DNA from 2 places in the Streptomyces sp. NPDC004647 genome. Region 1 is predicted to be linked to the other one. Evidence: riboswitches for the same ligand, from Rfam matches in the RefSeq annotation. Region 1 holds a riboswitch; the other holds the start of a gene.
What was found. A riboswitch is a leader RNA that binds a small molecule or an ion and turns the genes downstream of it on or off. The one in region 1 is predicted to bind S-adenosylmethionine.
Positions count from the first base shown of each region.

Region 2: another riboswitch for S-adenosylmethionine. It lies ahead of ABZW18_RS02445 (aminotransferase class V-fold PLP-dependent enzyme); the one in region 1 lies ahead of thrC (threonine synthase).

Region 1 covers NZ_JBEXKU010000063.1:1,041-9,542, forward strand. Annotated here, with positions in the region: gene ABZW18_RS24865 (VOC family protein) at 1-239, shown strand, start outside; gene groL (chaperonin GroEL) at 356-1,981, opposite strand; gene ABZW18_RS24875 (cold-shock protein) at 2,326-2,529, opposite strand; gene ABZW18_RS24880 (ubiquitin-like small modifier protein 1) at 2,999-3,277, opposite strand; gene thrC (threonine synthase) at 3,274-4,560, opposite strand; SAM riboswitch class I at 4,578-4,722, opposite strand; gene ABZW18_RS24890 (glucosyl-3-phosphoglycerate synthase) at 4,936-5,964, shown strand; gene ABZW18_RS24895 (trehalose-6-phosphate synthase) at 6,126-7,613, shown strand; gene otsB (trehalose-phosphatase) at 7,645-8,502, opposite strand, start outside.
Region 2 covers NZ_JBEXKU010000003.1:133,335-141,836, forward strand. Annotated here, with positions in the region: gene ABZW18_RS02420 (heme-copper oxidase subunit III) at 1-580, shown strand, start outside; gene ABZW18_RS02425 (c-type cytochrome) at 662-1,471, shown strand; gene ABZW18_RS02430 (Rieske 2Fe-2S domain-containing protein) at 1,468-2,535, shown strand; gene ABZW18_RS02435 (ubiquinol-cytochrome c reductase cytochrome b subunit) at 2,532-4,154, shown strand; gene trpD (anthranilate phosphoribosyltransferase) at 4,383-5,555, shown strand; SAM riboswitch class IV at 5,773-5,889, shown strand; gene ABZW18_RS02445 (aminotransferase class V-fold PLP-dependent enzyme) at 6,081-7,580, shown strand; gene ABZW18_RS02450 (Lrp/AsnC ligand binding domain-containing protein) at 7,719-8,000, opposite strand; gene ABZW18_RS02455 (rhomboid family intramembrane serine protease) at 8,043-8,502, opposite strand, start outside.

The sequences.
Region 1 (8,502 bases):
GCCGCACGGTCGGCGGTCTCAACCCGATGCGCGGGGACACACCGTCCGGCACCCCCGCGCACTGGATGACGTACTTCTCGGTCGGGAACACCGACGACTGCGTCGCGAAGCTGTCCTCCACGGGCGGTTCGGTGCTCCGGGCTCCGTTCGATATGGCGGCGGGGCGGATGGCGGTGGTCACGGATCCGCAGGGAGCCGTCTTCTCCGTCATCGACTCGACCGGCCCGACCCCCGCCTGACGGACTGACACAGGAGCCGCAGATCGCAGCCCGGGAACGCCCGAGGGCGGCACCCCCCGCGATGGGGGTGCCGCCCTCGGTCGTACAGCTGGAACAGCCGATCCGTACGAGCCGGATCAGAAGTCCATGTCACCGCCCGGCATGCCGCCGCCCGGCGCGGCCGCGCCGGCCTTCTCGGGCTTGTCGGCGATGACGGCCTCGGTGGTGAGGAAGAGCGCGGCGATGGACGCGGCGTTCTGCAGCGCCGAGCGCGTCACCTTGGCCGGGTCGATGATGCCCTCGGCGACCAGGTCGACGTACTCGCCGGTCGCGGCGTTGAGGCCGTGACCCGGGGTCAGGTTGCGCACCTTCTCCACAACGACGCCGCCCTCGAGGCCGGCGTTGACCGCGATCTGCTTCAGCGGGGCCTCCAGGGCCAGGCGTACGGCCTGGGCACCGGTGGCCTCGTCGCCCTCGAGCTCGAGCTTCTCGAACACGGAGACGGTCTGCAGCAGAGCCACGCCACCACCGGCGACGATGCCCTCCTCGACAGCGGCCTTGGCGTTGCGCACCGCGTCCTCGATGCGGTGCTTGCGCTCCTTGAGCTCGACCTCGGTCGCGGCGCCGGCCTTGATGACGGCCACGCCGCCGGCCAGCTTCGCGAGGCGCTCCTGGAGCTTCTCGCGGTCGTAGTCCGAGTCCGAGTTCTCGATCTCGGCACGGATCTGGTTCACGCGGCCCTGGACCTGGTCGCTCTCACCGGCGCCGTCGACGATGGTCGTCTCGTCCTTGGTGATGACGACCTTGCGTGCACGGCCCAGCAGGTCGAGACCGGCGTTCTCGAGCTTGAGGCCGACCTCCTCGGAGATGACGGTGCCACCGGTGAGGATGGCGATGTCGCCGAGCATGGCCTTGCGGCGGTCACCGAAGCCCGGAGCCTTGACGGCAACGGACTTGAAGGTGCCACGGATCTTGTTGACGACCAGGGTCGAGAGGGCTTCGCCCTCGACGTCCTCGGCGATGATCAGCAGCGGCTTGCCCGACTGCATGACCTTCTCCAGCAGCGGAAGGAGGTCCTTCACGCTGGAGATCTTGGAGTTGACGATCAGGATGTACGGGTCGTCCAGGGACGCCTCCATACGCTCCATGTCGGTCGCGAAGTACGCGGAGATGTAGCCCTTGTCGAAGCGCATGCCCTCGGTGAGCTCGAGCTCGAGCCCGAAGGTCTGCGACTCCTCGACGGTGATGACGCCTTCCTTGCCGACCTTGTCCATCGCCTCGGCGATGAGCTCGCCGATCTGGGTGTCGGCGGCGGAGATGGAGGCCGTGGAAGCGATCTGCTCCTTGGTCTCCACATCCTTGGCCTGCTCGAGCAGCTGGGCGGAGACGGCCTCAACGGCCTTCTCGATCCCGCGCTTGAGGGCCATCGGGTTGGCGCCGGCGGCAACGTTGCGCAGACCCTCGCGGACCAGCGCCTGGGCGAGGACGGTCGCGGTCGTCGTGCCGTCACCGGCAACGTCGTCCGTCTTCTTGGCGACCTCCTTGACCAGCTCGGCGCCGATCTTCTCGTACGGGTCCTCGAGCTCGATCTCCTTGGCGATGGACACACCATCGTTGGTGATCGTGGGGGCTCCCCACTTCTTCTCAAGGACGACGTTCCGGCCCTTGGGACCGAGGGTCACCCTGACGGCGTCGGCGAGCTGGTTCATCCCGCGCTCGAGGCCGCGCCGCGCCTCCTCGTCGAACGCGATGATCTTGGCCATGTGAAGTGGTCCTCCCGGACTGGGGGTCCCCCCGGACGAAGTCTGGGGGAGGGTGGATACTTCGGACCGCGCTGGCGCCCGCGACGGACGGCCTGCGTGCCTGACGGTTCCTTGCCCCGCCCGGCCCACGGACCTCACCGACCCGGTCCTTCTGTCACTCTCAACGTCAGAGTGCTAACGCCAATGATTAGCACTCGAGGGGGTCGAGTGCAAGCGGCCCGCGAGCCGCCGAGGGGTGGTCGACCCGGGGACCTGCGGACACGCGCCGCGACCGGCACGGCAGAGGGCCCGCACCCCCTGCGGGGTACGGGCCCTGTGCACACTCGTTGTCGGTCGGCGCGCGATCAGACTGCTACGCGGACCATGTCCGCCTGCGGCCCCTTCTGGCCCTGCGAGATCTCGAACTCGACCCGCTGACCTTCCTCGAGGGTGCGGTAGCCGTCCATCTGAATCGCGCTGTAGTGCACGAAGACGTCCGCACCACCGTCGACCGCGATGAAGCCGTACCCCTTCTCCGCGTTGAACCACTTGACGGTGCCCTGAGCCATCCCTAACTCCCCTATTACTGGCCCTTGCACAGGTCCGCACTCCGCGGACCCGGGTCGGAATTCACCCCCCGACAGGTGGGGGTTGTGCGCCGGAACGCGTCGACCGCGGCTGAATGTATCTGCACAGATGCCGTCTGCAACAGGTCAAACGGACGAGAATTCTGGACACGGCTGACGGGAGCCATCCACTGAATTACCGAGAATTCAGGGCAACTCGGGCCGGACATAGAGCATCATCGCGACAAATTGCGCACACACTTCGGGCACATCTTGTCGTGTTCTCATATGCAGTCGGCATGACGCCGGAGCGGGATCGCCCAACTGTACCCCGCTCAACCACGCAGAATGACCCCCTCCGTTTCTCTCACGGAGGGGGTCATTTCCATTACGCAAGGTTGTTGCGTTTACTGCTCGGTAGCCTGCTCAGGAGCGGTGCCGGAGCCGCTCCGTCAGTCGCCGTGACGGCCGCTCAGCAGCCCCCGGCGACCGCCGGGATGATCGAGACGCCGGCGCCGTCCGGCGTGACCGTCTGCAGGCCGTCCTCGAAGCGCACGTCGTCGTCGTTGACGTAGACGTTGACGAAACGGCGCAGCTTGCCGGCGTCGTCCAGGACGCGCGCGGCGATGCCCGGGTGGTTCTTCTCCAGGGACTCGAGGACCTCGGCGAGGGTCGCGCCGTCAGCCGGTACCTCGGCCTTGCCGCCGGTGTAGGTGCGCAGGATGGTCGGGATACGGACGTTGACGCTCATACGAGGCCAGCCTCTCGGAAAGAGTCCAGGTTGGGGCGGATGGTCGCGGACGGGCCCGTGGTGGGGGCCACCGCGTCCAGCGTTTTCAGGCCGTCGCCGGTGTTCAGCACCACCGTCTCGCCGACCGGGTCGAGCTGACCGCTCTCGATCAGCTTGCGCAGCACGCCGACGGTCACGCCACCGGCGGTCTCCGCGAAGATGCCCTCCGTACGGGCCAGCAGCTTGATGGCGTCGACGATCTGCTCGTCGTCGACGTCCTCCACCGCGCCACCGGTACGGCGGCAGATGTCCAGGACGTACGGGCCGTCGGCGGGGTTGCCGATCGCGAGCGACTTGGCGATGGTGTCGGGCTTCACGGGCCGTACGACGTCGTGGCCGTCCTTGAAGGCCCGCGAGACCGGGGAGCAGCCCTCGGCCTGGGCGCCGAAGAGCTTGTACGGCTTGTCCTCGACGAGACCGACCTGGATCAGCTCCTTCAGCCCCTTGTCGATCTTCGTGAGCTGGGAGCCGGAGGCGATCGGGATGACGATGTTGTCCGGGAGCCGCCAGCCGAGCTGCTCGCAGATCTCGTACGCCAGGGTCTTGGAACCCTCGCCGTAGTACGGGCGCAGGTTGACGTTGACGAAGCCCCAGCCCTCGCCGATCGGGTCACCGATCAGCTCGCTGCAGAACCGGTTCACATCGTCGTACGTGCCCTCGATGCCGACCAGGTCGCCGCCGTAGACCGCGGCCATGACGACCTTGCCCGCCTCCAGGTCGTGCGGGATGAACACGCAGGACCGGAAGCCCGCCCGCGCGGCGGCGGCGCCGACGGCGCCCGCGAGGTTCCCGGTGGAGGAGCACGAGAGGGTGGTGAAGCCGAAGGCACGGGCGGCCTCGACGGCGATGGCGACGACGCGGTCCTTGAAGGAGTGCGTCGGGTTCCCGGAGTCGTCCTTGACGTGCAGTCCGCCGGTCACGCCGAGCTCGCGGGCGAGGTTGTCGGCCTTGACCAGCTTGGTGAAGCCGGGGTTCAGGCTCGGCTTGCCGGCGACGTCCGCCGGTACGGGAAGCAGCGGGGCGTAGCGCCAGATGTTGTCCGGTCCGGCGGCGATTCGCTTGCGCAGGCTCTCGGGGTCGCCGCCCGGCAGGTCGTAGGCGACCTCGAGCGGCCCGAAACAGACCTCGCACGCGAAGATCGGGCCGAGGGCGAAACGCTCACCGCACTCGCGGCAGGACAGCGCGGCGGCGGGTCCTAGAGCGACAGTGGAGGTGGAGCTGGTTTCGGTAGCTTGCACAGCCATGGAGGCGAGGCCCTTTCTCCTCATCTTCCCCGTGACGTACTTCGCCACGAGACGGAATTGGCACCTTCCCGAGCCGGGAGCCTCGCGTTGGAAAAACGGAGTACCGACCGGAGGGTTGCCGGGGCTTCAACGGGCCGTTCCCTCTGCCCCTCTGGATGAGCGGTATGGCACCGGGCGGGGCCCGGGCGTTTGTCGGCGCAGGCCACCCCGACATGAAGGGGGCTTACGCGTTGTTCAAGACTGTAACCGAAGGCCCGGACTGTTGAGATAGTCGTCCGAACCGCGAGATGGACGGTACACGGCCGCTGCCGAGGCAGCCGGACCCGCCAAAAACCACACCAGCCGCCGGCGCGGCGGACAGGGAGACGAACGCAGGTGCTGGAAGAGGTGGAGCGCTGGCTGGAGCGCCGCTCCTGGTCGGCCGCCGACCGCCCGCTGAGCCGGCTGCTCGCCGCCAAGCGCGCCGCGGGGGCCGCCGGGACGGTCAGCGTGGTGCTGCCCGCGCTCGACGAGGAGGCCACGGTCGGGCCGATCGTGGAGTCGGTCCGCCGCGAGCTGATGAGCGAGGCCGTGCCCCTCGTCGACGAGCTGGTGGTGCTGGACTCCGGCTCCACGGACCGTACGGCCGAGGTGGCCGCCGCGGCCGGGGCCCGGGTGGTGCACCGGGACTCGGTGCTGCCGCGGCTGCCCGCGCTGCCCGGCAAGGGCGAGGTGCTGTGGCGCTCCCTGCTCGTGACCGGCGGCGAGATCGTCTGCTTCGTCGACGCCGACCTCCGCGACTTCTCCGCCCGCTTCGTCTCCGGGATCGTCGGCCCGTTGCTCACCGAGCCGGACATACAGCTGGTCAAGGCGATGTACGAGCGGCCGCTCGGCGACGTCGGCAACCGTGCCGGGAGCCCGGCCGGGGCCGGGCAGGGCTGGGTCGAGCAGGGCGGGGTCGAGCAGGGCGGGCGCGTCACCGAGCTGGTCGCCCGGCCGCTGCTCAATCTGCACTGGCCGCAGCTGGCCGGATTCGTCCAGCCGCTGGGCGGCGAGTACGCGGTCCGCCGCTCCCTCCTCGAGCAGCTCCCGTTCCCCGTCGGCTACGGCGTCGAGCTGGGCATGCTCATCGACGCGCTGGAGCTCGCCGGGCTCGACGCGCTCGCCCAGGTGGATGTCGGTGTACGGCTCCACCGGCACCAGGACAGCCAGGCGCTCGGCCGGATGGCCGCGACGATCTACCGCACCGCCCACGCCCGGCTGGCGCGCGGCCATCTCGTCCGGCCTGTGCTGACCCAGTTCGACCGGACCGAGGGGGGCTTCACCCCGACCGTCCACCAGGTGGCGGCCGAGGAACGCCCCCCGATGATCACGATCCCGGAGTACCGGCGCCGCCGGGCGGCGAGCAGCGGCCAGGTGGCCTGACCCGGCCGTACAGAGCCCGACCGGGCCGGATCGGCCGACGGCCGGAGCGGCCGGGAGCGGCGGTCCCGACTGCGTCTTTCATGGCCGGAGACTTCCGTTCATTCCCCCTGTATGACGAAGCCGTACGTTTGAGCGGATCTGTCGCGGGCTAGGCTCGCGGCATGGTCGCAGAGCAGGCTGCCCGGATTCTCGTCGCGTCCAACCGCGGCCCGGTGTCGTACACCCTGCACGAGGACGGTCCACCCGGGCCAAGCGCCCCGTCAGGCGCTCCCACGCTGACCGCCAAGCGCGGCGGCGGCGGTCTGGTCTCCGGGCTCAGTGCGATCGGGCCCGACGCCGACGCCCTGTGGGTGTGCGCGGCGCTGAGCGACGCCGACCGCGAGGCCGTCAGCCGGACGGGCGGCAGGCTCGACCCGGCCGACACCGGCGGCCAGCAGGTCCGGATGATCGACATCGACCCCACAGTCTTCGCCGCCGCCTACAACGGCATCGCCAACTCCATGCTGTGGTTCCTCCACCACCTGCTGTACCAGACGCCTCTGGAGCCGTCCTTCGACGCCGACTTCCGCGCGCAGTGGACGGCGTACGAGGCGTACAACGCGGCCTTCGCCGACGCGATCGCCCAGGAGGCCGCGGAGGACGCCGCCGTCCTCGTGCAGGACTACCACCTGTGCCTGGTCCCCGGCATGCTCCGGCGGCGCCGCCCCGACCTGCGGATCGGCCACTTCTCCCACACGCCCTGGGCGCCGGTGGACTACTTCCGGCTGCTCCCCGACGACATCGCCCGGCAGCTGCTGCGGGGCATCCTGGGCGCGGACCGGGCCGCCTTCCTCACCCGGCGCTGGGCCGACGCCTTCGCCGACTGCTGTGTGGATGTGCTCGGCGCTGAGGTGCTGGGTGCCGAAATCGGCGCCGCGGCCGTCACGAGCGAGGGCCGTACGACCCGGCTCGGCGTGCACGGCCTCGGCGCGGACGCCGACTTCCTGCGGGAACGGGCCCACCGCCCGGACGTGGACGAGCGGCTGGCGGCGCTGCGCGAGCAGATCGGTGAGAACCGCCGGGTGATCGTCCGCGTCGACCGCACGGAGCTGTCCAAGAACATCGTCCGCGGCCTGCACGCCTACCGGCAGCTGCTCACCGACCGCCCCGAGTGGCGCGGCCACGTCGTCCACGTAGCCTTCGCCTACCCCTCCCGGCAGGACCTGGCCGTCTACCGCGACTACACGGCCGAGGTGCAGCGCGTCGCCGACGAGATCAACTCCGAATTCGGTACGGACGGCTGGCGGCCGGTGATCCTCCATGTGAAGGACGACTTCGCCCGCTCGCTCGCCGCCTACCGCCTGGCGGATGTCGCGCTGGTCAACCCGATCCGCGACGGCATGAACCTCGTCGCGAAGGAGATTCCGGTGATCTCGGAGAAGGGCTGTGCCCTGGTGCTGTCGCGGGAGGCGGGAGCGTACGAGGAGCTTGGCGCGGAGGCGGTCGTGGTGAACCCGTACGACGTGTCGGGGACGGCGGAGGCGCTGAGGGAGGCGCTGTCGATGCCCGAGGGGGAGCGCGCGGAGCGCACGAAGCGGCTGGCCGCGGCGGCCACGGCGCTGCCGCCGCAGCGGTGGTTCCTCGACCAGTTGAGGGCGCTGGAGTACTGAGGCGCGCCCGGCACCCACCCGCCCGCCTTCGTCAGCGGCTCTCCGCCGGCGGATCCACGGCGTCCGCCAGTGCGTTCAGCAGGTCCACCACACCCGCCGGGCCGTCGACCACCAGGTCCGCCCGCTCGGCGAGTTCGGTGACCTCGGTGCTGCCGCTGCACACCAGGACACCGGGCAGGCCGTCGGACCTGAGCTTCTCCACCGCCGCGAAGGCGGCGAGGTCACCGAGGTCGTCACCGGCGTAGAGGACCGCGCCGGCGCCCGACTCCCGTACGTACTCCTCCAGCGCCACGCCCTTGTCGACGCCCGGAGGGCGCAGTTCCAGGACCATCCGGCCCGGCTCGACGATCAGCCCGTGCCGTTCCGCCAGCTCGTACAGCGGCTCGCGCAACTGCTCGAACGCCGTCTGCGGGTCCTCGGCGCGGCGGGTGTGGACCGCGATCGCGCGGCCCTTGTCCTCCACATAGGTGCCGCGCCAGGCGCCGTTGTGGTCGAGGACGCCGGGCAGTTCGGCCTGGACGGCGGCGACTCCCGGGTGCGGGGCCGGGGCGTGCACGGTCGCGGTCGCCGCGTCCCAGCGCTCGGCGCCGTAGTGGCCCAGCACCACCAGATGCTCCAGGCCCGGCACTCCGGCGAAGCCGCCGTACCGCACCGCGACCCCGGCCGGCCGGCCGGTGATCACGGCGATCGAGCCGACCCGCGGTGCCAGCCGGGCGAGGGCCGGTACGGTGCGTGGGTGGGCCCGGGCCTGGTCCGGGTCCGGCACGATCGGCGCGAGGGTGCCGTCGAAGTCGAGTGCCACCACCGACCGTTCGGGCCGCTCCAGCAACGCGGCGAGACCGTCGCGGCCGGCGGGGGTGGCGGGGGTCGGCAGGAAATCGGGGATGCT
Region 2 (8,502 bases), on a different contig from region 1:
CGCGCACCCGTCGGTCAATCGACCGAACCTCACCAGCGTCGGAACCATCATCTGGTTGAGTTCCGAGCTGATGTTCTTCGCGGCCCTCTTCGCGATGTACTTCACCCTGCGATCGGTGACCGGCGCAGAGCACTGGAAGGAAATGGCGTCCACGCTGAACTTCCCGTTCTCGGCCGCGAACACCACGATCCTGGTGCTCTCCTCCCTCACCTGCCAGCTGGGCGTCTTCGCCGCTGAGCGTGGCGATGTGAAGAAGCTGCGCTCCTGGTTCGTGGTCACGTTCGTGATGGGCGCGGTCTTCATCGGCGGCCAGGTGTTCGAGTACACCGAGCTGGTCAGGCACGAGGGCCTCTCGCTCAAGTCCGACCCGTACGGCTCGGTGTTCTACCTGACCACCGGCTTCCACGGCCTGCACGTGACGGGCGGTCTGATCGCCTTCCTGCTGGTCCTGGGCAGGACGTACGCCGCCAAGAGGTTCACCCACGAACAGGCCACGGCGGCCATCGTCGTGTCCTATTACTGGCACTTCGTCGATGTCGTCTGGATCGGCCTCTTCGCCACGATCTACATGATCAAGTAACCGGGCCCGCATCCGGCCCGCGTTACCAGACAGACACAGCCAGAAGCATCGACGCAGAAGATCCTGACACCGGGGTAATCCGTGAAAAAGCTCTCCGCACGACGGCGCCATCCGCTGGCGGCGCTCGTCGTCCTACTCTTCGCGCTGGCGGTCACCGGGGGGCTGTACGCCGCGTTCGCGCCCGCGGACAAGGCACATGCCGACGGCGCCGCCCAGTCCCTTGCCATCGAGGAGGGCAAGAAGCTCTACTCCGTGGGCTGCGCCAGCTGCCACGGCACCGGCGGTCAGGGGTCCTCCGACGGCCCGAGCCTGGTCGGCGTCGGCTCCGCCGCGGTGGACTTCCAGGTCGGCACCGGCCGTATGCCGGCCCAGCAGCCCGGTGCCCAGGCGCCGAAGAAGCCGGCGGTCTACACGCAGGCCGAGATCGACCAGCTGGCCGCGTACATCGCCTCGCTCGGCGCGGGCCCGATCACGCCCACCGAGGAGCAGTACGACCCGCAGGGCGCGGACATCGCGAAGGGCGGAGACCTCTTCCGCCAGAACTGCGCGCAGTGCCACAACTTCACCGGCAAGGGCGGTGCCCTCACCGGCGGCAAGTACGCCCCGGAGCTCGACGACGTAGAGCCCAAGCACATCTACCAGGCCATGCAGACCGGCCCGCAGCAGATGCCGTCCTTCCCGGACTCCACGATGCCCGAGCAGAGCAAGAAGGACATCATCGCCTACCTCCACACGGTGAACAGCGATGAAGCCGAGTCCCCCGGCGGCTTCGAGCTGGGCGGGCTCGGCCCGGTCAGCGAGGGCCTCTTCGGCTGGATCTTCGGCCTGGGCGTGATGATCGCCGCCGCCGTATGGGTCGCCGCGCACACCGCAAAGGCCAAGAAGTCATGAGTCAGAGTGGATCCAACAAAGACGTGTCCGAAGAACACCTGCCGAGTGAGCGGGAAACGGCTCGCACCGGCGCGGTAGCCCCGGCGGCCGATCCGTTCGCCGACCCCGGGCTGCCGCCCCACAAGCCTCGCGTCCAGGACATCGACGAGCGGGCCGCCAAGCGCTCGGAGCGCGCGGTCGCCTTCCTCTTCACCCTGTCCATGATCGCCACGATCGCCTTCATCGTCGCGTATGTGGCCGTCCCGGTCGAGAAGATCATCTACGTCTTCCCGATCGGCCACATCAGCGCGCTGAACTTCGCCCTCGGTCTCACTCTGGGCGTGGCGCTGTTCTGCATCGGCGCGGGCGCGGTCCACTGGGCCCGCACCCTGATGTCCGATGTGGAGACCCCCGACGAGCGGCATCCGATCGAGGCCCCTCCCGAGGTCAGGGCCAAGGTCATGGCCGACTTCAAGCAGGGCGCGAAGGAATCGGCCCTGGGTCGGCGGAAGCTGATCCGCACCACCATGTTCGGTGCGCTGGCGATGGTCCCGCTCTCCGGTGTGATGCTGCTCGGCGGCCTCGGCCCGGCGCCGGGGACCAAGCTCCGCCACACCCTGTGGGCCAAGGGCAAGCTGCTGGTCAACGTGAACACCAATGAGCCGCTGCGTCCCGAGGACGTCGTCGTCGGTTCGCTGACCTTCGCCCAGCCCGAGGGCCTGGAGGAGGACCAGCATGAGTTCCAGAAGGAAATCGCGAAGGCGGCTCTGATGGTCGTGCGGCTGCAGCCGGAGAACATCAAGGACAAGCGCGAGCTCGACTGGTCGCACGAGGGCATCGTCGCTTACTCGAAGATCTGCACCCACGTCGGTTGCCCGGTCAGCCTGTACGAGCAGCAGACGCACCATGTGCTCTGCCCGTGCCACCAGTCCACCTTCGACCTCACCGACGGCGGTCGAGTGATCTTCGGCCCGGCTGGCCACGCTCTGCCCCAGCTGCGGATCGGTGTGAACAAGGACGGTTACCTCGAGGCGCTCGGCGACTTCGCGGAGCCGGTCGGCCCGAGCTTCTGGGAGCGCGGATGAGTACTGCAAAGGACACGCGCACGCCGCCGCGCGGCGAGCGGATCGCAGACTGGGCGGATGGCCGGCTCGGCATCTACGGCCTGGCCAAGGCGAATATGCGCAAGATCTTCCCGGACCACTGGTCCTTCATGCTCGGTGAGGTCGCGCTCTACAGCTTCATCATCATCATCCTCACGGGTGTATATCTGACGCTGTTCTTCCACCCGGCGATGAACGAGGTCGTCTACCACGGCAGTTACGTTCCGATGCAGGGTGTCCGGATGTCCGAGGCATACGCCTCGACCCTGGACATCAGCTTCGACGTACGCGGCGGTCTGCTCATCCGGCAGATCCACCACTGGGGCGCCCTGATCTTCATCGCGGCGATGTTCGTCCACATGATGCGGGTGTTCTTCACCGGAGCCTTCCGCAAGCCGCGCGAGCTCAACTGGATGTTCGGCTTCCTGCTGCTCGTGCTGGGCATGTTCACCGGCTTCACCGGCTACTCGCTGCCGGACGACCTGCTCTCCGGCACCGGTGTGCGCTTCATGGAGGGCGCGATCCTGTCGATGCCGATCGTCGGCACGTACCTCTCGTTCTTCCTGTTCGGCGGTGAGTTCCCGGGTACGGACTTCGTGCCGCGGTTCTTCTCGATCCACGTCCTGCTGCTGCCGGGCATCATGCTCGGCCTGCTGGTGGCGCACCTGATCCTGGTCTTCTACCACAAGCACACGCAGTACCCGGGCCCCGGCCGCACGAACAAGAACGTGGTCGGAATGCCGCTGCTGCCGGTCTACATGGCCAAGGCCGGAGGCTTCTTCTTCGTCGTCTTCGGTCTGACCGCGGTCATCTCCGCCATCGCCAGCATCAACCCGATCTGGGCGCTCGGCCCGTACCGGCCGGACCAGGTGTCCACCGGCGCGCAGCCCGACTGGTACATGGGCTTCTCCGAGGGCCTGATCCGGCTGATGCCGGGCTGGGAGATCAATTTCTGGGGGCACACGCTCGCGCTGGGCGTGTTCATCCCGCTGATGATCTTCCCGCTGGTGCTGGTCGCCATCGCCGTGTGGCCGTTCCTGGAGTCCTGGGTCACCGGGGACAAGCGCGAGCACCACATCCTGGACCGCCCGCGTAACGCCCCGACCCGTACGGCCTTCGGTGCGGCCTGGCTGAGCGTCTACTTCATCCTGCTCGTCGGCGGTGGCAACGACATCTGGGCGACTCACTTCCATCTGTCGATCAACGCCATCACCTGGTTCGGCCGGATCGGCTTCTTCGTCCTACCGGTGCTGACCTTCCTCGTGACCAAGCGGATCTGTCTGGGTCTGCAGCGGCGCGACAGGGAGAAGGTGCTGCACGGTCGTGAGACCGGGATCATCAAGCGGCTGCCGCACGGTGAGTTCGTGGAGGTGCACGAGCCGCTGCCGCAGGAGGCGCTGTACACGCTGACCCAGCATGAGCAGCACGAGCCGGTCGAGCTCGGCCCGGAGGTCGACGAGAACGGTGTGAGGCGCAAGATCTCGCCGGTGCAGAAGCTGCGGGCCAGGCTCTCCCAGGGCTGGTACGGGGAGCACAACCAGATCCCCAAGCCGAGCCCCGAGGAGTACCGGGAGATCACCAGCGGTCACGGCCACCACTGAGCCGCCACTGAGCCGCCACGGCTGAAGCCGCACCCGAGGGCCCCGGCCCGACCCTGCCAGGGGTCGGCCGGGGCCCTCGGCGTTTGTCCCGGGTTTGTCCCGGGGTTCGTCTCACCGATTGTCCGCAGTACGGGCACGGAGGCGATGCCGCGGCCGGCCGCGGATAGGCTTGCGGCGGGCCCGGAGGGCCGGCCCATTCCCTGCTCACCACGGATCCAGGAGCGGACCATGGACATCGTGACCTCAGCCGGTGGGGGCGTCCCTGAGGGCACTCCGCCGGCTAACGCTGGGGGCACCCCCGCCCGTACGCGGTCCGGGACCCCCGCCCGTACGCGGTCCGGGAGAGACGCCGGGGGCGGCGACAGCACCGCGACGGCCCGCACCTGGCCGGACATCATCGGCTCCCTGCTGGCGGGCCACGACCTCGGCGCGGACGGCACGGCCTGGGCCATGGACCGCATCATGCGGGGCGAGGCGACGGACGCGCAGATCGCGGGCTTCGCGGTCGCCCTGCGCGCCAAGGGCGAGACGGTCGCGGAGGTCTCCGGCCTCGTACGGACCATGTACGCGCACGCCAACGTCATCGAGGTGCCGGGCCCCAGCGTGGACATCGTGGGCACCGGCGGCGACCGGGCCAGGACCGTGAACATCTCGACGATGTCGGCGATCGTCGTCGCCGGGACGGGCGCGAAGGTCGTCAAGCACGGCAACCGGGCCGCGTCCTCGGCGAGCGGCGCCTCGGACGTGCTGGAGAAGCTGGGCGTCAATCTGGACCTCTCGCCGCAGCGGGTGGTCGAGGTCGCCGAGGAAGCCGGGATCACCTTCTGCTTCGCGGTGAAATTCCACCCCGCGCTGCGGCATGTGGCGCCGGCCCGGCGCGAGCTGGGGATCCCCACCACCTTCAACTTCCTCGGGCCGCTGACCAACCCGGCGCGGGTACGGGCCCAGGCGACCGGTGTCGCCGACGCCCGGATGGCGCCGATCCTGGCCGGGGTGCTCGCCGAACGGGGTTCGTCCGCGCTGGTCTTCCGGGGCGACGACGGCCTCGACGAGCTCACCACGACCGCGACCTCGCAGGTGTGGGTGGTACGGGACGGCGCGGTCCGGCAGGAGGGTTTCGACCCGCGGGACGTGGGGCTGGACCTGGTGCCGGTGGAGGCGCTGCGCGGCGCCGACGCCTCGTACAACGCGGATGTGGCTCAGCGTCTGCTCGGCGGGGAGCGGGGACCCGTACGGGACGCGGTGCTGCTGAACTCGGCCGCGGCTCTGGTGGCCCTGGACCCGGGGGACGCCCCGCTCGCCGAGCAGATCGCGGCGGGCATGGCGAGGGCCGCGGAGTCGATCGACTCGGGCGCGGCCCGGCGGACCCTGGAGCGCTGGGTCGGCGCCAGCAACGGCTGAGGTGTCTTTGAGGGACAGCGCTCGACACGGAGGGACAGCGCTCGACATGGAGGGCCCGGACCGAGGTCCGGGCCCTCCGCATGCCCACCGCGGCAGCCCGTCCCGCCGTCCCGACGTCGTGGCAACCCTGCCGTCCCCGACCGCGGCAGCCCGTCCCGCCGTCCCGCCATACGGACACCGTGTTGCCCGCGGGTGATCGGCTGGCATACTGCTGCCAGGTCACGAGTGACAGCGACACGGCCCCGGCCCGCTGTCCGGCAACCCTCCGTCCGTGGCGGGGTGCCCCGGGTGATGACCAGGCCGTAGGCAGCGAGGTCTACGGCAAGCGCGGACCCCTCGTGATCCAGGGGTCCTGGTTGTCGAGGGAGTTCCTTTCGTGAGCAAGCGAATGCGCTAGGGCCTGCGGCCCCTTCTTCACAGCCTCCGTGCGGTGTCATCCGCGCGTCGAGGCATTCCACACGCCTCCGCCCTTCCGTGGCGCGTGTGTTCGTCGAAGCCCTTCGCCTTCCTTCGGGAGATTTCGCCATGTCCGTGCGCCCTGACACCGCCCCTGCCGCCCCTGTCGCCCTCCCCGCCCCCGGTAGCGCTGCCTCCGCCGACCCTGCCTGTGCCGCACCTGACAACGCGGCTGCCCCGTCCACCGCCTCCGCACCACTGCCCGTCCTCGGGCGGGATGTCCTCGTCCCGCTCGTCACCGGTGGCGAAGTGACGTACGCGGCGCTCGACTACGCGGCGAGCGCCCCGGCGTTGCAGCGGGTCTGGGACGACGTGGCCGCGTACGCCCCGTACTACGGGAGCGTGCACCGCGGCGCCGGCTACCTCTCGCAGCTGTCCACCGACCTCTTCGAGAACAGCCGCGCCGCGGTCGCCGAGTTCCTCGGCTGCCGCGAGGGCGACCAGGTCGTCTTCACCCGCTCCACCACCGACTCCCTCAACCTCCTGGCCTCCGTCCTGCCGTACGGCACCCGGGTGTTCGTGTTCGAGACCGAGCACCACGCCTCGCTGCTCCCCTGGGAACAGCGCGAGGACGTCGAGGTCCGCTACCTCGACGCGCCGCGCACCCCGCGGCAGGCCGTCGAGACGCTGGAGCGGGCGCTCGCCGGACCAGGGACCCCATCGGTGGCCGGGGGAGAGCCGGCCGGTCCGGTGCTGGTGTGCGTCACCGGAGCGTCCAATGTCACCGGCGAGCTGTGGCCCGTACGGGAACTGGCCGCCGCCGCCCATGCGCACGGCGCGCGCATCGTGCTCGACGCGGCGCAGCTCGCCCCCCACCACCCCGTGGACATCGCGGAGTCCGGCGTCGACTGGGTCGCCTTCTCCGGGCACAAGCTGTACGCGCCCTTCGGCTCGGGTGTGCTGGCCGGACGCGCCGACTGGCTGCAGAGCGGGGAGCCGTACCTCGCGGGGGGCGGGGCCAGCCGCACGGTGGCGCGCCGCGCCGACGGCAGCGTGGACGTGGAGTGGCACACCACCGCCGCCCGGCACGAGGCCGGTTCGCCGAACGTCATCGGTGTCTACGCGATCGCCTCCGCCTGCAAGGCGCTGACCGAGGAGGGGTTCGACTCGCTGGTGGAGCGGGAGCAGCGACTCGTCGCCCGGGTCCGCGAGGGCCTGGCCGAGGTGCCCGAGGTGAAGGTGCTGTCGCTGTTCGGTGACGACGCGCCGAGGGTCGGTGTCCTCTCCTTCGTGGTGGAGGGGTGGAACAGCTCGCACTTCGCGGCCGCGCTCTCCGCGGAGTACGGCATCGGAGTGCGCGACGGCCTCTTCTGCGCCCACCCCCTGGTGCGGACCCTGCTGGGCGGCGAGCCCGGGGAGCCGGGCGAGTGCGGCGCCCCCGATGCCGCCCCGGGCGAGCGGAGCCGCTCGCTCAACGCCATCCGGGTCAGCTTCGGCGCGGGCACTCCTGATGAGCACGTCGAGCGGTTCGTACGGGCGGTGAAGGAGCTGGTGACCGACGGCGCGCAGTGGAACTACCGCACCGAGGACGGCCGCTGCGTTCCGGACCGCGGCGCTCCGGCGGTCTGACGTGTCCCAGCCCGGCTCCGCGCCACCCGCGTGGGACACGGTCGAGGCTCATCGCCGGGGCATGCGCCCGGCGGGGGCGGGCGGTGAGAGCCGTAAGCCCGGTGGAGGCCTCAGGGGCGAGCGGCGAGCGGCAGGCGGCTACGCGTCGAGCCCGATCGCGAAGGCGGCTTCGAGGTCGTGCTGCGAGTACGTACGGAAGGCGACGTGGGTGTCCGTGACCTCGACGCCGGGGATCTTGCTGATCCGGCCCGGGATGATGTCCGCGAGGTCGTCGTGCCGGGTCACCCGGACCATGGCCACCAAGTCGTACGTCCCGGTGACCGAGTAGACCTCGCTGACACTGTCCAGGGCGGCGATCGACTCGGCGATCTCCGGGATCCGGTCCACGCTGGTCTTGATGAGCACAATCGCGGTGATCACGGTTGGCCTTCTCCCTCGGTCGCCCTGGCTGCGCTGCTCACTCTAGCCCTCCCGTCTCCTACCACCACCCTCAACGGAAGGCGCTCCGCGCCACTGTCGACTCCCCCGGTAGCGGGCCCACGCGTAGAGGAAACCGAGACAGAAGCCGACGAGGTGGGCCAGATAAGCCACCCCCGGCTGGGTCGTCGCGGTCCGCGCGGCCATCCACTGGAGCACGAACCAGAAGATCAGCACCGCCCAGGCGGGGAAGCGCAGCGGCAGGAAGAACAAGAACGGGAAGAGGCTGGTGACCCGGGCCTTCGGGAAGAGATAGAGGAAGGCCCCCAGCACGCCCGAAATCGCTCCGGAGGCCCCGACCAGCGTCTGGACGGAGTCGGCGTGCGCGGCCGCGTATCCGCAGAGCGCGAGATAGCCGGCCACCAGATAGAAGAGCACGAACTCGAGCCGGCCCATCCGCTCCTCCGCCATCCCGCCGAAGACGAAGAGGAAGAGCATGTTGCCC